2 regions of the Arthrobacter flavus genome follow, and region 1 is predicted to be linked to the other one. Evidence: predicted binding sites of a transcription regulator. Region 1 holds the regulator's gene; the other holds the start of a gene.
The links. The regulator HrcA, encoded in region 1, represses chaperone genes, less so after heat shock. The targets are predictions, from matches to a motif close to TTNGCACTCGNNNNNNNCGAGTGCNAA.
Positions count from the first base shown of each region.

Region 2: the regulator HrcA is predicted to act here: its motif matches at 7,356-7,382, upstream of groES (co-chaperone GroES).

Region 1 covers NZ_BAAAIJ010000059.1:299,163-308,604, forward strand. The annotation lists gene ABD059_RS16405 (PhoH family protein) at 1-474, opposite strand, end outside; gene ABD059_RS16410 (GerMN domain-containing protein) at 814-1,767, shown strand; gene ABD059_RS16415 (16S rRNA (uracil(1498)-N(3))-methyltransferase) at 1,833-2,588, opposite strand; gene dnaJ (molecular chaperone DnaJ) at 2,591-3,718, opposite strand; gene hrcA (heat-inducible transcriptional repressor HrcA) at 3,825-4,838, opposite strand; gene ABD059_RS16430 (DUF3097 family protein) at 4,989-5,855, shown strand; gene ABD059_RS16435 (DUF4870 domain-containing protein) at 5,944-6,375, shown strand; gene hemW (radical SAM family heme chaperone HemW) at 6,380-7,609, opposite strand; gene lepA (translation elongation factor 4) at 7,612-9,442, opposite strand, start outside.
Region 2 covers NZ_BAAAIJ010000004.1:38,709-49,791, forward strand. The annotation lists gene ABD059_RS01510 (beta-galactosidase) at 1-1,804, opposite strand, end outside; gene ABD059_RS01515 (LacI family DNA-binding transcriptional regulator) at 2,050-3,066, shown strand; gene ABD059_RS01520 (hypothetical protein) at 3,082-3,519, opposite strand; gene ABD059_RS01525 (class I SAM-dependent methyltransferase) at 3,728-4,966, opposite strand; gene ABD059_RS01530 (peptide chain release factor 3) at 4,968-6,626, opposite strand; gene ABD059_RS01535 (hypothetical protein) at 6,819-7,316, shown strand; gene groES (co-chaperone GroES) at 7,524-7,820, shown strand; gene groL (chaperonin GroEL) at 7,940-9,547, shown strand; gene ABD059_RS01550 (DUF6507 family protein) at 9,722-10,039, shown strand; gene ABD059_RS01555 (hypothetical protein) at 10,036-11,083, shown strand, end outside.

The sequences.
Region 1 (9,442 bases):
TTTGGCCATGGCGAGGTAGGTCTTCCCGGTGCCCGCAGGACCGATGCCGAACACCACCGTGTGACGGTCGATCGCCTCGACATAGTCACGCTGGTTCAGGGTTTTGGGCCTGATGGTCCTGCCACGCGAGGAGAGGATGTTCATGGTGAGGACATCCGCCGGGCTGCTGACCGACTGATCCTTCAACATGGACACCAACTGTTTAAGAACCTGAGGGTTGACGGTGGTGTTGTTCGCGGCGAGGGTGCGGATCTCGGAGATGAGACGTTCAGTGCGCGCGACGTCGACGGCTGGGCCCGTGATCGACAACTCATCACCCCGGACGTGAAGACTGACCCCGACGAAAGTACTCTCGATCAGCCTGAGCGCCTCATCGTTGGTTCCGAGCGCTTGAACCATCTGTTCCGTCGAATCGAAGTGGACCACCTTCGTGTCCAAGCCCACTGCGCTGATGCCAACTGAAGAATCGGTCATATAATCGGCCCTCGCGGCCTTCCATCTCTCCTTGAATCGGTTAGTGACGGCAAACCGCCCATCTCTCATGTTACGTCACGCGCCTAGCCGCCTCCTGTCCCGGCCGAGTGATTCCGCCATCGACGGAACGGGGGCTTTTGCCGTGTCGCCGAGCGCCCAGGAAGCAGATGATCTCATCTGGGCAACGGCCCGGTTTCAATACTGTCTCAGTCCGGCGACGACTTGGCTAAACCCCGGTCGGAGCCTGCTGCCCTATGCGAAGCTGGAAATGTGGCTTGAGTGCACTACTCGGCGGCGCACGAATCCGGCCGAGTGGCACGGCGAAAGGACAGGACGCGAATGGAGTGGTCTTTCCCACGCGATGCTGCCCGGCGCCGATCCGGACGCGCACTCTCGATCACCGCGCTGATCGCCCTGGCTGGGCTGGGATTGGCTGGGTGCACGCCGGCCCCTGGCGGTGATGCGGCGGCCTCGCTGTCTGGAGAGGCAAACACGTCAGCTGGCCCGTCGACGGCGGAGCACTCAGTAGTGACGGAGTCCACCACCCTGCGCAATCTGCTCCCCGTCTATTGGCTGGGAGACAATGACGGAAGCATCCAGCTGTACCGGGAGTTCCTGGACGGCGGGAAGGGTGGTGACCCGATCGCGGCCGCAGTCCAGGCGATGACCGCCAACTCACCCACCGACCCCGACTACTTCGGGTCGTGGTCCCCTGCCGAGTCTGTCAGCGCGTCGATCTCCCCGGACAACGTCATCACGGTCGACATCTCGGCCGACGCCTTCAACACCCCGCTCGACCAGGGGGCCGCCTACCGTGCCATCCAGCAGCTCGTGTACACAGCCACGGCTGCTGCGTCCAACGCGGGACTAGTCTCGGGCGGTGACCCCAGCCGTGTCGTAGTGCTGGTGGACGGCGCGGCAGGGTACACCGCTTTCGGCCACATCGAACTTGGGGGCCAGCTGCAGCGCGACGCGACGCTGATGGCACCGATCTGGATCATTGAGCCCCAGCAGGGGGCGGTCCGTGACCAGCCGACGATTACCGTGTCCGGCAGCGGCAGAACAGAGAACGCGGTCCTGCACTGGCGGATCGACGAGGTGACCGGCGACGAGTTGGAATCGTACCGGAGTGGAACGGTGGGGCTGGAAGCGAGCACCAGTTCCCCCGGACTATTTGAGTTCACTATCGCGCTGGTACCCGGTGAGTACGAGATCAGCGTTTTCGACCGTCCGCAGGCCGGCCAAGAGAACCGTGAACTCGATACCGATACCAAGCGCGTCGTGGTGCAGTAGGCAGCTCGGTCTCCAGCGACCCGTCCCCTGACTCGTCGTCCCGCGTGAGCGCGGAACCTAACTGGCTACCAGCGGCCCAGCAACTGGCTGAGGACCGAGAGGGCAGCGGGGCCTGCGGTGGAAGAGCGTAGCACCTGGTCGCCGAGTCTGACAGGGTGTGCCCCCTTCGACACGAACAGCTCCAGTTCCCGCCCGCTGATACCGCCCTCGGGGCCAACGACCACCGCAATGCTGGTGGGCGGCGTCCCGGCCTGCGGTCCGACCAGCGCCCCGAGACCAGTCTCAGCGTCCTCGTGAAGGACCAGAGCGAGGTCGACCCCGGTAAGCCGGGCTGCCAGGGACCCGCTGTCGTGCAGTGGTAGCACCTCAGGGAGGGTGGCACGCCGTGACTGTTTGGCGGCGCCCCACACCGTGGATTCCCACTTTCGCTGCCCCTTGAGCGCCTTATCGGCGCGCCAACGGACGATGCTTCGATCAGCCTGCCAGGGAATAACCGCATCGACGCCTAGTTCGGTGGCCGCCTCGACCGCCAGTTCGTCCCGGTCGCCCTTGGCCAATGCCTGCACCAGGATGAGACGGCAGGCGGGGGCCGGCTCATCGATCACCGTTCGTACCTCGAGGGTAACTTCCTGCCCGGCGCTGGCCGTGACGACGCCGACGATCCTGCGCCCGCGGCCGTCGGCGACGTCAATCGTTTCACCGGCTGCCAACCTTTTGACGGTCGCCGCGTGCCGGGCCTCGGCCCCGGTAAGGGTGAAACTGGCTCCGGGAAGGACAGCAGCCAGCGTCTCGGGGTCACCGAAGTAGAGTGCGTTGCTCACTCCTAGAGATTACCCAACCGCTCCCGCAACTTCGCGAACACCCCTGAACCGTTGCTGGCCAGCTGACCTTCGACGAATTCCTCGCCCCGGAGTTCGGCGAGCTTACGCAGCAGCTCTTCCTGCGCCTGGTCGACGTTGCGCGGGGTCTCGACGTTCAGGTGCACCTTGAGATCACCGCGCCCGTAGCCGCGCAGATGGGTCACGCCCAGCCCGCGAAGAGTCACGATCTCCCCCGACTGGGTGCCTGCTTTGATACCCAGTTCCTGGTCGCCGTCGAACGAGGCGAGGTTCAAGGTGGTGCCCAGGGCGGCTGCTGTCATCGGCACACTCAGGGTGACGTGGAGATCGTCACCCTCGCGGAGGAAGGATGGGTCCGGGTTGACCCGGATCTCCACGTAGAGGTCGCCCTGCGGCCCGCCACCCATGCCCGCTTCACCCTGGCCCCCCAGCTGGATCCGGGTGCCGGTCGACACGCCTGCGGGCACCTTGATGGTGAGGCTCCGACGGCTACGCACCCGACCGTCACCGTTGCACTCGTTGCACGGGCTCGGGATGACTGTGCCGAAACCCTGGCAGGTGCCACACGTGGCACTGGTCATGACCTGGCCCAGGATGGACCGCACTGCACGCTGCACCTGACCCGATCCCCCGCAAATGTCGCAGGTTCGGGGTGAGGTACCGGGCTGGCAGCAGGACCCGTCGCAGGTGGGACACACTGCTGCAGTGTCGACGTCGATCTTCTTGTTGATCCCGAAGACGGCGTCGACCAGGTCGATCCTCACGGCGATCAGGGCATCCTGGCCGCGACGGGTGCGTGACGGCGGACCGCTGGCCCCACCACCGCCGAAGAACGTTTCGAAAATGTCCTGGAAGGCGAAGCCCGGACCGGCGTGTCCGCCGCCGAATCCGTTGTCGGTCCCGTTCTCGTTGCCGGTCGTGTCGTACACGCGCCGTTTCTGCGGGTCCGAGAGCACCTCGTAGGCACGGGTCACCAATTTGAATTCTTCGGAGGCGTCCGGCCCGGAATTGACGTCCGGGTGCAGCTTTCGCGCGAGCTTGCGGTAGGCCTTCTTGATTTCCTCGCCGGTCGCATCGCGGTTCACACCGAGGACTTCATAGTGATTACTCACTCCTGCACTTCACTTCCTATGTCACTGACCGTTGCAGGGCGTGGTGCCCTGCCGGTATGGGGTCGACTGTTTCTTCAACAAGTTCGTTGCTGCGGCTACGTCAGGGCTAGTCCGTCAGGATCCGCGATAGGTACCGGGCTACCGCCCGCACCGCCGACATCGACGTCGGGTAGTCCATTCGGGTTGGTCCAAGGACTCCTACCTTGGCCAACGAGTCGGGACCGTATCCGGTGGCAATCACCGAGGCTTCAGCGAGGCCGCCGTGCGGGTTCTCCCGACCGATTCGTACCGAGACCCCAAATGCATCCTGCTTCATCTCGGAGAGCAGACGAAGCATGACCACCTGCTCCTCAAGGGCCTCAAGCACCGGCCCGATGCTCAGAGGAAAGTCTACGGTGGATCGGGCCAGGTTGGCTGTACCAGCCATCACAATCCGGTCATCCCGGTTGATGCCGGCCAGCTGCTCGAGCGTACGTGCCAGCACGGTGCCCACCCTGCGCTGCTGGAACGACAGAGCCGCCACGGCTAGTGCGAGTTCCTGCGGGAGGGACGTCAGCTTGGTGCCAGCGACGGAACCAAGAAAGTGCTGTCGAACCTCAGCGAGAGTCGACTCAGGCACCGGTTCTGGCAGCGGAACAACCCGCTGCTGGACGGCCCCGTTGGTCGCTATGAGCACCACCAGTACCTGGTTGGGCGCGAGCAAAACGAACTCCAGGTGCCGGACTGCTGCGCTGCCCAGATGAGGGTATTGCACCACCGCCACCTGGTTGGTCAGGTGGGAGAGCAGCCGCACCGTCCGGTCCATGACGTCGTCGAGGTCCTCCGCTTCCTCCAGCAGGGCCTGGATCGCACGCTTTTCAGCCGCGGACAGCGGCTTGACCTCGGAAATCTGGTCGACGAACAGTCGGTAGCCCTTGTCGGTGGGGATGCGGCCCGAACTGGTGTGGGGCGCAGTGATCAGCCCCTCTTCCTCAAGGACAGCCATATCGTTACGGATGGTGGCCGATGAAACCCCCAGCTGGTGCCGCTCCACGAGGGCTTTCGAGCCCACAGGCTCGCGGGAATGCACATAGTCCTCGACGATGGCACGCAATACTTCAAGTCTGCGTGGTTCGCTCACTTTTCACCTCCGCACACGGTTACTGTCTCTTTCGGCAGATCTGGCACTCGACACGCCCAAGTGCCAAGTCTAGTACGTTCGAAGGGATTGTTAGCATTGAAAATCCCTGGCCGGACCGTCCAGCGGCGAGTCGGGAAGCGAGCAACAATCTTGTCCAGTTATGAATGGGGCGCCCAGGACATCTCAGCCCCCCGCCAGGTTCCCCTGCCGAAAGTTCCCGTCAGCCGGGGCCTGGTGCTGGAGGACGTACAGAGCGGTTATGTTGGCGCAGTGGTCCGGGTGGAGAAATCTGGTGGCATGCACGTCATGGTGCTCGAGGACCGGCGCGGGAGGCTCAAGACCTTCCCGCTCGGATTCGGCTTCCACGTCGACGGCGGGCCCGTTGAGGTGGTGGCACCCGCACTGGCGCCCGCAGCGCCAGCCCGCAAGGTTACGGCGTCGGGGTCGGTCAAAGTGGAGGGCTCCCGCGCAAGGACCGCACGGGCCAGCAGGATCTGGGTAGAGGGACAACACGATGCTGAGCTGATCGAAAAGGTGTGGGGTGATGACCTGCGTCTTGAGGGAATCGTCGTCGAGCCGCTGCACGGCGTCGATGACCTTGCCGGGATGATCCGAGCCTTTGGTCCAGGACCGAACCGCCGGCTCGGTATCCTCGTCGACCACCTGGTAGCGGGGTCGAAGGAACAGCGCATCGCCCAGGAAGCGATGAAGGTTCCGGGAGCCGCCGCCAACGTGCTGGTCGTGGGACACCCGTATGTCGATGTGTGGCAGGCCATCAAGCCTGCATCCGTCGGGCTCACCGCGTGGCCGGTGGTACCACGGGGCCAGGACTGGAAGACCGGAATACTCGCCGGCCTCGGCTGGCCGAATGCCGACAAGGCAGCGGTGGCGCAGGGCTGGAAACGGTTGCTGGGGTGCGTCACCAGCTACTCCGACCTCGAGCCGTCACTGCTCGGGAGGGTCGAGGAAGTCATCGATTTCTTGACCCCTCCCGGAGATTTCGACGGGCCCACCTGATCCGCAGTGCACGTTTGCTGGGTGACGAAGTATCCTAGATCGGAAGGCTCCTGATTAAGGCTGCCCCGAAGCAATAGAGGATGTTCAGTTGTCTAACCCCGCCGACCAGCACGGACAGCACGGATCCGAGGAGGGCCACGGCCAGCCCGAATCCGCATTTGAGGGCGCCCCGGCAAATGCCCTGCCGCTGACCGCCACGGAAGACCGGCAGTGGGCAACCCTGTCGCACTTCGGCGGAATCCTCGGTTTCATCCCGTCGCTGCTCATCCTGCTGATATTCAAAAACCGGGGACCGTTCACCGCCCAGGAAGCGCGGGAGGCGTTCAACTTCACCTTCCCGCCGACGGTGGTGGCGTTCGTGGCCTGGCTACTGTCCCTTTTGCCTGTGGTCGGCGGCGTGTTCGCCGTCGTCAACGCCCTGATCTGGGTCACCATCGCCGTCTTCTCGGTCATTGCCGGGATTCAGGTCAACCGCGGTCGCCCCTACCGGTACGCGTTTAACCTGCGGCTCTTCCGCTAGGGACTCAGTCGGGCAATAGCCTGCGGACCACCGCGTCGGCGAGTAGCCGGCCCCTGCCGGTGAGTGTGATCGTCCCGGCGAAGGCTTCTGCGGCAACGATCAATTCATCGGCAATCAGGCCGGCGACGGCGAGCCGTCCAGCGGGGCGCAGCACCCGGGTTGGCAGGCCCTCGCGCAGCCTGGCGCGAAGCATCACGTCCTCGGTGTAGCGGGTGTCCGCGTCCAGGATTTCTCGGCCCGCGGCCGGTGAGACCCCGGTTGAGAGGCGCTGAGCGTACGCGGTGGGGTGCTTCACGTTCCACCACCGCACCCCACCCAGATGCGAGTGCGCACCGGGGCCAGCTCCCCACCAGTCGTCGCCACGCCAGTAGGCCAGATTGTGCCTGCACTCGTCAGCTGGTGTGCGGGCCCAGTTGCTCACCTCGTACCAACCCAGTCCTGCGGCTGCCATCGCGTGTTCGGCCAAGGCGTACTTCTCGGCGTGATCGTCGTCGTCGATGTCGGGCACCTCGCCACGGCGGATCTGGGCCGCAAGCTTGGTGCCGTCCTCGATGATCAGCGCGTAGGCAGAAACGTGGTCCGGACCATAGGACAGCGCCGCGTCGAGGGTCTGCTGCCAGTCCGCAGCTGACTCCCCCGGGGTGCCGTAGATCAGGTCGAGACTGACGTGCAGACCGGCTTCGCGCGCCCAATGGACGGCCAGGGGGACCCGTTCGGGCGCATGGGTGCGGTCCAGTACCTTCAACACGTGCGGAACAGCCGACTGCATCCCGAACGACACCCGGGTGAAACCCGCCTCCGCGAGCACCGCGAGTGACTCGGGCGTCACCGAATCGGGGTTGGCTTCAGTGGTGACTTCAGCACCGGGTGCGAGCCCCCAGTGGCCGACGGCGGTGCGCAGCACCGTCGCCAGATCGGCAGCGGGGAGGAGAGTGGGCGTGCCGCCCCCGAAGAACACTGTCGAGAGCTGGCGCGGCGCGGCCCCGGAAGCGGTCAGGACACCGGCTGCGAGGTCCAGTTCCGCGCTGACCGTTGCGGCATAGCGGTCTTGCGACGCACCCCCACCCAGCTCGGTGGCCGTGTAGGTGTTGAAGTCGCAGTAGCCGCAGCGGACGGCGCAGAAGGGGATATGGACGTAGAGCCCCAGCTTCCGGCCGGCGCTGCCGACGGCGGCCTGCTCCGGCAGCAGACCGCTCTCCGGCGCTGGCAAGCCAAGAGGGAGGGCACCTGGCATTGCTACTTCTTGACCTTGTCCTTGGACTCGTCGGTGGTGAGGGCCGCGATGAAGGCTTCCTGCGGAACTTCGACGCGTCCCACCATCTTCATCCGCTTCTTACCTTCCTTCTGTTTCTCCAGAAGTTTGCGCTTACGGGTGATGTCACCGCCGTAGCACTTGGCTAGGACGTCCTTGCGGATGGCCCTGATGCTTTCCCGGGCAATGATCCGTGACCCGATGGCCGCCTGGATGGGGACCTCGAACTGCTGCCGTGGGATGAGTTCACGCAGCTTGCCGGTCATCATAACGCCATAGGCGTACGCCTTGTCTCGGTGGGTGATGGCAGAGAACGCGTCGACCTGTTCGCCCTGCAGCATGATGTCGACCTTGACCAGGTCGGCGACCTGGTCGCCGTCGCTCTTCCAGTCCAGCGAGCCGTACCCGCGGGTCCGGGATTTGAGGATGTCGAAGAAGTCGAAAACGATCTCGGCCAGGGGCAGCCGGTACCGGATCTCCACCCGATCCTCGGAGAGGTAGTCCATTCCGCCCATCACCCCGCGCCGGCTCTGGCACAGCTCCATGATGGCACCGACGAACTCGGTGGGTGCCAGGATGGTCGCCGAAACCATTGGCTCGCGGACCTCGGCGATCTTCCCGGTGGGGTACTCGCTGGGGTTGGTCACATGGACCATCTTTTTGTCCTCGAGCGTGACCAGGTACTCCACGTTGGGCGCCGTGGAGATCAGGTTGAGGTTGTGCTCGCGTTCCAGCCGCTCCCTGGTGATCTCCAGGTGGAGGAGCCCGAGAAAGCCCACCCGGAACCCAAAGCCCAGCGCCGCGGAGGTCTCGGGCTCGTAGACGAGCGCAGCGTCGTTGAGCATCAGCTTTTCGAGCGCGTCGCGGAGCACCGGGTAGTCGGTACCGTCCAGTGGGTACAGCCCGGAGAAGACCATGGGCTTCGCATCGGCATACCCGGGAAGTGATGCCTGGGCGGGCTTGGCCAGGTTGGTGACCGTGTCGCCCACCTTGGACAGCCGCACGTCCTTCACGCCGGTGATGAGGTAGCCGACTTCTCCCACGCCAAGCCCCTTGGACGGGGTGGGCTCCGGGGAGCTGACCCCAATCTCGAGGAGCTCGTGACTGGCACGGGTGGACATCATCTGGATCCGCTCACGGGGATGCAGCATGCCGTCCACCACGCGGACATAGGTGACCACACCACGGTAGGTGTCGTACACGGAGTCGAAGATCATCGCCCGTGCAGGTGCGTTGGGGTCACCAACAGGAGGCGGCAGGTCCCTGACAATCTTGTCCAGCAGCGCCTCGACCCCCATGCCGGTCTTCCCGGAGACCCTGAGGACGTCGTCGGGATCGCCACCGATCAGATTCGCGAGCTCGGCCGCATACTTCTCGGGCTGGGCCGCTGGAAGGTCAATTTTATTCAGGACTGGGATGATGGTGAGGTTGTTTTCCATCGCCAGGTAGAGGTTGGCCAGTGTCTGGGCTTCGATCCCCTGGGCGGCATCGACCAGCAGGATTGCCCCCTCGCAGGCGGCGAGTGACCGGGAAACCTCGTAGGTGAAGTCCACGTGGCCGGGGGTGTCGATCATGTTCAGTGCGTGGCTGACGCCGTCGAGTTCCCAGGGCAGTCGCACTGCCTGCGATTTGATGGTGATGCCACGTTCCCGCTCAATGTCCATCCGGTCCAGGTACTGGGCCTTCATGTCACGCTGCTCGACGACGCCGGTGAGCTGCAGCATCCTGTCCGCCAGGGTGGACTTCCCATGATCGATGTGCGCGATGATGCAGAAGTTTCTGATGATCGCCGGATCAGTGGCGGCGGGCACCGGT
Region 2 (11,083 bases), on a different contig from region 1:
CGGTCACCGCCGCACGCAGCAACAGGTCCTTCAGGACGCCACTGTCCAGAACCGTCGCGGCATACCATGCCTCACCGGCCCCAAAGTGGTTGCGGGTCACCGCTGGGGTGCCCACGTGGTTGCCGGTGGCATAGCTCAGGATGGCTTCGGCGCTGGTGAGGCGGAGTGCTTCGGACCAGAGGGAGGCGGGGGACCCGTTGTCGAGGGTGAGCGGATGTGCCGGATCGAGTGGGAAAAACTCTTCCGTGCGGATGCCCAGCAGATCCCTGAAGGCTCCGGGGTACCCGCCGGGGCGTACCCGTTCGTTCTCGTCAACGATGCCGCTGAAGAAGGTGACGAACGCAGATCCGCCGTCGTCGACGAAATCCCTGATCACTGCGGCATGCTCGTCGCGGATCAAATACAGGTTGGGAACCACCACCAGCTTGTAGCGGGAGAGGGGCGCGCCGGGGGCGACGACGTCGACAGTGAGTCCGGCTTCCCACAGCGCGGTGTAGGCAGCGTGGACCTGGCTGAGGTAGCTGACGTCACCCGAGGGGTGCGACTCCTGGTCGTGGGCCCACCATGCCTCCCAGCTGAAGACGAGCGCCACCTCGGCGTGCACCGTGGTTCCGGCCAGCTCGCGCAGCTTTCGGAGGGATGCGCCGAGACCGACGACGTCGCGCCAGGTCTGCGAATCGGTGCCGGCGTGGGGGAGCATGGCGGAGTGGAACTTCTCGCTACCCTGCAGCGATGCGCGCCACTGGAAGAAGCAGAGACCGTCGGCTCCGCGCGCCAGGTGGCCGAGTGAGTTGCGGACCATCTCGCCGGGTCCCTTGGCAATGTTGCGGGGCTGCCAATTGACGGCGCCGGTGGAATGCTCCATCAGCAGCCATGGCTTGCCCTGGGCGAGTCCGCGGGTGGTATCGGCTGCAAACGCCAACTCAACCAGGGGTGCGTCGAGCCGATGGTCGAGGTAATGGTCGTTGGCAATGACGTCCATCTCCGGGGCCCAGGACCAGTAATCCTGGTTGCGGATGTGGGCGGCCACCATGAAGTTGGTGGTGATGGGGATGGAACTGTGGTCCCGGATCACTGCTGCTTCGGCCTGGTAGTAGTCAAGCAGCGCGTCGGAACTGAAACGTTGAAAGTCGAGCTCCTGGGTCGGGTTCAGGGCCGAAATGGTGGCCCGCGGGGGGAGGATCTGCGCCCAGTCCGAATAGCGCTGGCTCCAGAACGAGGTGCCCCAGGCCCGGTTGAGCTCCTCGACGGTGGTGTAGCGGCGCTGCAGCCAGGTGCGGAATGCTGCGGCTGAGATGTCGCAGTAGCACAGGGCGTTGTGGCAGCCCAGTTCATTGGACACATGCCATACGGTGACCGCGGGGTGGCTGCCGTACCGTTGTGCCATCTGTTCCACCAGTCGGAGCGCGTGCTCGCGGAATACCGGGGAACTGGGGCACCACGCCTGGCGTCCGCCGGGCCACCGCCGGGTGCCGTCGGCCATTTGCGGGAGGATCTCCGGGTGTTGAGCGGTCAGCCAGGGGGGAGGGGAGGAGGTTCCGGTTCCCAGGTTCACTGAAATGCCGTTGGCATGCAGCAGCGCCAGGACCTCGTCCAACCGGTCAAACGTCAGGACGCCGTCGGCGGGTTCCAGCTCAGCCCAGCCGAAGATGTTGATGGCGGCGAGGTTGACGCCCGCCTCCTTCATCAACCGGATGTCCTCGGGCCAAACGGCTGGATCCCATTGCTCAGGGTTGTAGTCACAGCCGTACACCAGATCTCCGCTGCCGGACAGCTCCGTGACAGTGGTGTTGCTCGAATTCAACCCGGCTCCTCGTCGTCGTTCGTGAACGTTCGGCTCGAGGGCGGCCGGAGCATCGAAAGCGTTCTGTGAACGCTCCCAGAGTCGGCAATCGAACTCACCTTCGAGGTCTTCTGTGAACGTTCCCAGAGTAAGGCACGTCACATTTACTTGTCAACGAGATTGTTGGGCCGCGGGTGCGATGCCAGCCTGGGGCCGGCCCTGAGGCAGGCCACGGGGGCGGGTAGTCGCTCGGCTAAAGTACAGGTATGGAGTCAACGCGCACGCGCACACGCAGGGCAACCATCAATGATGTTGCGTCGGCTGCCGGGCTGTCCCGTGGGACGGTGTCGCGGGTTGTCAACGGGGAACGCTACGTGTCCGAGGACGCGAAACTGGCCGTGGAAGAAGCGATCCTGCGGGTCGGATATGTGCGTAACTCAGTGGCCAGGAATCTGGTCCGGCAGAAGTCCGGAGCCATCGGCCTGATCATTCACGAACCTCACTCGCTGCTGTTCGAAGACCCCAACATCGGGTCTATTCTGTTGGGCGCCAACGCGGTGTTGTCAGCCGCCGACTATCAGCTGGTCTCCCTCATCATCGACTCCGAACGCGATAGCCGCAGGGTTGCCGACTATCTGCAGGGCGGTCTGGTGGATGGTGCGGTGATCGTGTCCGCGCGGGCTTCCGACCCTATTGCCCTGGCGGTCAAGAATCTTGGTGTGCCTGCGGCCTTTGTCGGACACCCACCGGGGATTCCGGATATTCCGTATGTTGCGATCGATAACGCAGCGGCCGCCGAGGCCATCACCGCCCGGCTGCTGGGCACTGGACGGACCCGGGTGGGCATGATCGCGTGCGCGCTTGACCGGGACTCTGGCCAGGACCGGCTGGCCGGGTTCAAGGCCGCGATGGGGGATCTGTTTGATCCCGGGCTGGTGGTGGAATATCCGCTGTATACGTATGGGTTTGGGCTGGAGGGGATGCAGGAGCTGCTCAGGCGCCGCCCTGACCTCGACGGCGTTTTTGCTGCATCCGATGCGGTGGCCGCCGGGGCAATGACAGCCCTGCAGGAAAGCGGCCGCCAGATCCCGGCGGACGTGGGGATTGTCGGCTTCGACGACAGCAGTTGGGCGCTGCGGTGCCGGCCTCAGCTGTCAACCGTCAGGCAGCCGGCAGATCTGCTGGGTAAGCGGGCGGCGGAGTTGGTGCTGGCCCAGATCAGGGGGCTGCCGAGCCCCGCGGAAGTGCTTGAGACGTCGGTGATGTGGCGGGGATCGGCCTAGCGTGGTGGCAGGGCACTATCTCCGCAGCCGCCGTCGGGCCCGCCTGATCGCCACGGTGCACTCGTGAATTCCGCTGGAGCAGTAGTAAAGGTCCCGTGGGTACCGGTGCCTGATCCACCGCAGCAACCGGTCCGTCAGGCTGACCTGGGTCCGCGCATCCGCCGGATACGTCATCAGCCACCTGTCGTCAAGGAAGCCCGGCAGGCAGAACACCAGATCATGGGCAGTGAACAGCCGGAGGAACGCACCTTGCGGATGGAACTCACGCTCCGCGGCGAGTAGTGTCCCAGCGTCGGTTCCCAGCACCGCGTCGGCGTCGACTGACTCCAGATAGCAGTACAGGTGCGCCATCACCCGGTAGTACCGTGCGCCGACCGAGTGGCTCCGGCCCGCACTGACGTCCTGAAGGAACGTTCGCACAATGACATCGATATGAGGAATATCCGTTTCCATGCCCAACTGTCCCATCGGGCTCTGACAGTTTGAGGCCTCAGTGGCGGACGGATTGCAGGTGTCCGGTTTGCCGATCCAACCGTCTCGGTGAGCAAGCTGGACAGGAAGGGTCAACGTGGGCGTTGGTGAACAAGATGTTGGACACGGATGTCCAGGTTGCCCACCGAGATGACGAAGGCGACGACGACGGGCGCGGGCTCCTAGCGAGTTAGACGGTGACGGGCTCGACGACGATCGCCACCCGGTCCTCACCGATTCGGGTGAGGACCAGCGTGGCCTTCTTTTTCCCGGCGGATTTCCGTGCCTTCCCCGACCCGGCAAGGAGCTGCTTGCGAAGCTCTTCGGGGGTCACCGAGGTACCGCGTTTCTTGATGTCCAGCACGCCGATGCTGTTCTCACGGACCCACGTCCGGAGGGCCTTGACGTTATACGGCATCACGCTCAACACCTTGTAGGCCCGGGCGAACGGGGTTTCCTGCAGCGTCGCGGCGCAGATGTACGCGATCCGCGGATCCAGGAGGTGGCCATCCAGTTGCCGTGCGACGTCGGCCACCAGCCCGGCGCGGATCACTGCGCCGTCCGGTTCATAGAGGTAACCTGCGGGGGTGCCCACCGGAGGCCGGGTTTCGTCGTCGAAATCGGCTGCACTATTGAGCTCTGCAGCGCCGTGGGAGCTTATCACCAGCGCGGAACGGCGCACGTCAGGGCGCTTCAGGGAGTTGAACCAGAGTGTCACCTCGGTGACGTCCCCATCGACCGACACCCACTGCGCCTCGCATCCTGCAGGCACCGCATCGTGGGGGATACCGGGCCCCAGTTTGACCCCGACCGGGGTCCCTGCGTCGGCGAGCCGCTCCACGAAGGACAGGGGAGGGGAAAACGCCTCCGGGTCGAAGACCCGGGTGGTACCCGAGGTGCTGGTGATGCGGCGGGCGGGGTCCAGCCAGACGCCGTCGTACCCGGTGAGGTCGAACGACTCCGCGTCACCACCGACCACAGTGGCATTGGGCCAGGGCATCAGGTTCATGGTCGCGGCGGCGGCGGTGGTCTCGTCGAGCTCCACGGCGGTGACCTGGCGGTCCAGGCTGGCCAGGGCGATCGCGTCGGCACCAATCCCGCAGCCCAGGTCGGCGACCCGTTCAAGGCCAGCCGTGACGAAGCGTTCGGCGTGGCGGGCAGCCACACCGAGGCGGGTGGCTTGCTCCAGGCCAGCGGCAGTGAACAACATGCGGGCAGCGAACGGCCCAAACTTCGTTTCCGCCCTGGAGCGCAACCGGGACTGGGTGAGAGCGGCCGCGATGACCTCCGGGTCGTGCCCTGCCCGGCGCAGCGAGGTGCTCAGGCGCATCGTGTCGGCTTCGTTGTACGGAGCCAGCGAGTTCACCAGGTCCCAGCCCGCAGGGGTCAGGAGCGGCGCGATCAGGTCAGTCGCGGCGGCGGCGGTCATCTCAGTAGCCTCGGGCGTCCCCGGCATCGGTGCCGATGGTGCTCAGCGATATCTCGGGGGAGTTCTTCTCGACCCGGCGCAGCGCCCAGATGTCATTGAACAGGGCCAGATACTCGCCGTCGGACCGGACCAGCACCTCGGTGCCACGGATAGCACTGAGAGCTGCCTGCGCGTCATGGGTGGTGAGGCGGGCCAGCGAATAGGGGAGGGGCTCCATTCGCATCGGTGCGCCGAAGTCGTGCTCCATCCTGTCCGCCACCACCTCGAACTGCATCGGCCCGACGGCCGCCAGCACCGGCGCCTGATCGCCACGAAGATCCGAGCGCAGCACCTGAATGATTCCCTCATGGCCCAGCTGTTCAATCCCGCGCCGGAACTGCTTGAAGCGGCCGGCATCCTTGGACCTGGCCACCCGAAAATGCTCGGGGCTGAACAGGGGGATCGGCGGGAACTCCACCGGTTCCTCCACATAGAGACTGTCGCCCATCCGCAGCGCCGATGCGTTGACGAGCCCGACGACGTCCCCCGGCCAGGCCTCGTCGATCACTTCTCGTTCACGGCCGAAGAGCTGCTGGGCATACTTGGTGGCGAAGGTTTTCCCCGAGTTGGCGTGGGTGACCACCATGCCGCGCTCGAACACGCCGGAGCAGACCCTGATGAATGCTACGTGGTCGCGGTGTGCGCGGTTCATGCCGGCCTGGACCTTGAAGACGAATCCCGAGAACGGGGCATCGACCGGACGGGGGGTGCCGTCAACGTCCCTGCGGGGGCCGGCGGCTGGTGCCAGGTCAACCAGGGTGTCCAGGATGTGCTGGACACCAAAGTTCAGAACTGCTGACGAGAACAACACCGGAGTGCCCGTCCCGGCGTGGAAGCTTTCGATGCTGAACGGCTGGTTCGATTCGATGACCAGCGATGCTTCGTCGAGGGCGTCCGTCCAGGCGTCGCCCTCCTGCGCCAGGGCTTCGGCCGGGCTCAGGTGCTCTTCCGTGGCAAGGGAGGCGCCGGCGTTCTTGCGGGTGAAACGAACAAACTCGTCGCGTTTGAGGTCCCACACGCCGCGGAAGTCGCCGGCGAAACCCACCGCCCAGGTCAGCGGCATCGGAATCAGCCCGGTGCGCTCCGTGACTTCGTCCATGAGTGCCAAAGCGTCCAGCCCTGGGCGGTCCCACTTGTTGATCACCGTAATGATGGGGATGTTGCGTTGCCGACAGACCTCGAACAGCTTCATGGTCTGGGTCTCGAGGCCCTTGGCCGCGTCGATCAGCATGACCGCGCAGTCCACTGCGGCCAGTACCCGGTAGGTGTCCTCGGAGAAGTCGGAGTGGCCGGGGGTGTCCAGCAGGTTGATGACAGTGTCCCGGTAGGAGAACTGCAGCGCCGTGGAGCTGATGGAAATGCCGCGGTCCTTTTCCATCTGCATCCAGTCGGACACGGTCTCCCGGCGGTTCTCCTTGCCGTTGGTGGCACCGGCCGTGCCAATCACGCGTGCGTGAAGGGCCAGGGCTTCGGTCAGGGTCGATTTGCCGGCGTCGGGGTGGGAAATGACGGCGAAGGTCCGACGGCGGGACGCCTCCTGGGCGATGCCAGTGTGGCGCTGGGTGGAGGCCTGTACCTGCTGGGTCACGAAACTGCTTTCGAAAGATGGTGGGAATGCCATTGATGGCCAGTTCCCCAGTCTACTGGGCGGAGTCTAACGGCGTCGAAGCGCGACCGAAGCGCGACCGAAGCACGGTTGAGGCGCGGATGCAGCACAGTTGCCCAGTGGCAGGTCTGTTTCGCTGGGCATAGACGGATATGCCCACTGAAGGTGCCCTTCTGGTGAGCAGGAGGAAGGCACTAGGCTTCAGCCATGGATAACGGGGAGGGCCAGTACGAGCGCCCCGACAACGCTGCCATCCTGCAGCGGCGATATGGAGTAACGGTCGGAAGGACGCCCGGACTTGCCGCGGGCCGGGTGGTACTGAACCCTCATGCTTTCCTGAAGGGCTGGCTGGTGACCTTCGGCATCTGGGCTCTCTCCACCCTGCTGTTCTGCATCGCCAGCGAGATTATCGGCCCGAACTCCGGTGCGGTGACGGTGTGGGGGTTCACGATGATGGTGAGCCTGGTGGTCGCCCTGCTTGTCGCTGCACCACTGGCCCTGGTGCTCGGCCTGCTATTGCGTCGGGTACTGAACCAGTGGCTCCACGCGGTGGCCTTCGCCGTCGTGTTTGCTGGCCTGGCCGCTGCCACGACCGTCCTGGTGCTGCCGGGGACGGGGTCAACCCTTCCTCTGATCCTCGCCGCCGTCGTCGGGATCTCCGCCGGGGTAGGCAGGGCATCGATCATCCGCAACGTGAATCCCTGAACCATCCGGACCGAAATATGGCTGCGCTCGCAGCGCAATCTGGCACTCACCTTGACCGAGTGCTAACCAATGCATAAAGTCGGACTTGGCACTCTCACCATGAGGGTGCTAACTCCTTCAGGGAAGCGTGAACCGGCACCGCGACGACGGTGAGCGCCATCCGAAGGCCTAAATTCCATTTGTCACCCAAGCGAAGGAGAGGTCCGCGTGCCGGTCTCTATTAAGCCTCTTGAGGATCGTATTGTTGTCCGCCCACTGGAAGCCGAGCAGACTACTGCCTCGGGTCTGGTTATCCCGGATACTGCCAAGGAAAAGCCCCAGGAGGGCGAAGTTGTTGCAGTAGGCCCAGGCCGCGTTGACGATAACGGCAACCGCGTGCCTGTAGATGTAGCCGAAGGCGACATTGTCATCTACTCGAAGTACGGCGGAACTGAAGTCAAGCACGCCGGTGCAGAGTACCTCGTGCTCTCAGCCCGCGACGTTCTGGCGATCGTCGTTAAGTAGTTTCACTCGAGAGAACCCCGGCCCCACAGGCCGGGGTTCTCTCGTCGGTGCGTGAAGACGTAGCGAGAACCACCAGGTTTTTCACAAGCAGTATTTGCACAATGGAAGAGGAACACATCATGGCAAAGCAGTTGAAGTTTGACGACGCTGCACGCCGCGCGCTGGAAGCGGGAGTCAACAAGTTAGCTGACACCGTCAAGGTGACGCTCGGCCCCCGCGGCCGCAACGTCGTGCTGGACAAGAAGTGGGGCGCCCCCACCATCACCAACGACGGGGTGACTATCGCCCGCGAAATCGAACTGGACGACCCGTTCGAGAACCTCGGTGCTCAGTTCGCCAAGGAAGTGGCCACCAAGACCAACGACATCGCCGGTGACGGCACCACCACCGCGACGGTGCTGGCCCAGGCACTGGTCACCGAAGGCCTGCGGAATGTCGCAGCCGGCGCTGCCCCATCACAGCTGAAGCGTGGCATTGAGGTCTCCATCGAGGCCGTTGCTGCCCGCCTGCTTGAGAATGCCCGCGAGGTTGTCGGTCAGCAGACCGCCAGCGTTGCGTCCATCTCGGCCCAGAGCTCAGAGGTTGGCGAGCTCATCGCTGAAGCCTTCGAGAAGGTCGGCAAGGATGGCGTGATCACCATCGAGGAGTCCTCGAGCACCCAGACCGAACTGGTCCTCACCGAGGGCATGCAGTTCGACAAGGGTTTCCTCAGCCCGTACTTCATCACCGATGCCGAGCGTCAGGAAGCGGTGCTCGAAGACGCACTCATCCTGATCAACTCCGGCAAGATCTCCTCGCTGCAGGAATTCCTGCCGCTGCTGGAGAAGGCGCTGCAGGCCGGTAAGCCCCTGTTCATCATCGCCGAGGACATCGACGGCGAAGCGCTGTCCACCCTCGTGGTGAACAAGATCCGCGGCACCCTGAACGTGGTCGCTGTCAAGGCACCAGGCTTCGGCGACCGCCGCAAGGCCATGCTGCAGGACATCGCCACGCTGACCGGTGCGCAGGTCGTTTCGCCTGACCTCGGCCTCAAGCTGGATCAGGTGGGCCTCGAGGTGCTGGGTTCGGCTCGCCGGATCACCGTCACCAAGGACACCACCACCATCGTTGATGGCATTGGCACCGAGTCCGACGTTGCGGACCGCGTCGCCCAGATCCGTGCCGAGGTTGAGCGCACCGATTCCGATTGGGACCGCGAGAAGCTGCAGGAACGCCTGGCCAAGCTGGCCGGCGGCATCGGAGTCATCAAGGTTGGCGCAGCCACCGAGGTTGAGCTCAAGGAAAAGAAGCACCGCATCGAGGACGCCGTGTCAGCGACACGCGCGGCTCTCGACGAGGGCATCGTCGCCGGTGGCGGCGCTGCGCTGATCCACGCGTCGAAGGCACTGGACACCGACCCAGCCGTCCTCGCCCTTGAGGGCGATGCGGCAACGGCCATCAACCTGGTGCGCCGTGCCCTGGCCCAGCCACTGCGCTGGATCGCTGAAAACGCTGGCCACGAAGGCTACGTCGTGGTGCACCGCGTCGAGGAACTTGAGCCCGGACACGGCTTCAACGCTGTCACCGGTGACTATGAGAACCTCGTCGACGCCGGCATCATCGACCCCGTCAAGGTCACCCGTTCAGCACTGCGGAACGCGGCCTCGATCGCTGCTCTGATTCTCACCACCGAAACCCTCGTGGTGGAGAAGCCTGAGACCGACGACGAAGAAGGTCACAGCCACTAGTCCCCTCAAGGGCTAGACAGGCATGACAGCACCCCTGATCCTCGGATTGGGGGTGCTGTCATGTGGTGGGCAGTTCTCCCCATCGCGGGATGCAGCGGTCCGTGAAATGCTGCAGGAGTGCAGCGAAACGGTGCACTTTAAACGCAGGGCAAACGAAACTGGGGACATTCGGCTGTGACAGCTTGGGATATCGATGCGGCATCAGCGCGAGGGATTATCGCGCGCACGGTGGAGGAAATGCTCGAATTTCACACCGCGGGCGATGAGATGGACACCGCGATCCAGGTTGCTGCCAGCGCCAGCAACAGTCCGGGCATCGCGGCCGCGCTCGCGTCCGTGTACGACGACTACGTGAAACTGCTCATCAGTAACGCGACCGTCAGGGCCACCAACGCCTGCAACGGGACCAGCCAGGCAGTCAACTGGTACGTCCAGGGCGACCTGGACATGGCCACAACCTCCCAGCACAGTGCCTCGCAGGTGCCCGAATGACAACGGTGAGCTTCGCCGGGGTGCCGACCTTCGCGGACCCGGACCTCCTCGATACGGAGGCGGAAGCAATCAAAGCGGCAGGGGCGCGGGTCAAGGAGATCGCAGCGAACTGCAGCGCCGTCTGGGTCGAACTTGGCGCCGTGTACAGCGCACCGGAATCGGCTGAGGTGCTGGCAGCGTTCACCCCGGTTGACTCTTTCGGGGAAGAGACCCAGACCGTTTCGGCACTGATCGCTACGGCGCTGACCACCTTCGCGGCCACCGCGAGGACCCTCAAGACCACTTACAACTCACTCGTCCTGCAGGCGGGGCAAAATTCAGGGTCCGACGACGACGCGGCTGACGTTGCTGCGGCCAACCAGGACACCCAGATCCTGGTGGACCAGCTGGCCCGCGACTACCAGGAAGCTGAGGCGGTGTGCATAGCGGCGCTGGGGGCCGCCAGCGGGCAGGTGTACTCGCCCGGGTGGGTCGACACGCTCGGAATTGGCACCTCAACCGTCAACGAGATTGTGGATCGGGTCCAGCACTCCCAGTTCCACGTCCGGGTCCCTCTGGAGACCGTCCGCTCCCCACGAGTCTTCGACCTGGAACTGGGCCCACCGATCCGGCCCACCGGGCCGCTCCACATGGACGACATGCCCTATGACTACATCGACGCTGACGGCAAGAAATGGACCCAGACGCCGTCGGGCCTGCTGGTCCGCACCGGCACAACGGCCGACGTCACGCGGCCACCTATCGACGTGGAGAACTATCAGCGGCCTGGGCCACAGCTGACTACCCCCGACAGGGTGACATCGCCTCCCGATTGGGCACGAAACGCCGGGCGGGGACTGTTCGTCGTCGACGTCGGAATGACCGTCTGGTCGCACGGCACCTCCCAGTACAACGAGGATCTGGTGAACCATCCGGAGTGGACCGACGGTCAGCGCGCAGCGAGTGTGACTGAAGACGTGGTCATTGTGGGCGGCACCTCACTCGCCGGCGGAGCCGCGGGGGCATTGGCCGGCGCCAAGGGTGGTGCAGTGCTCGGCGCAGCGA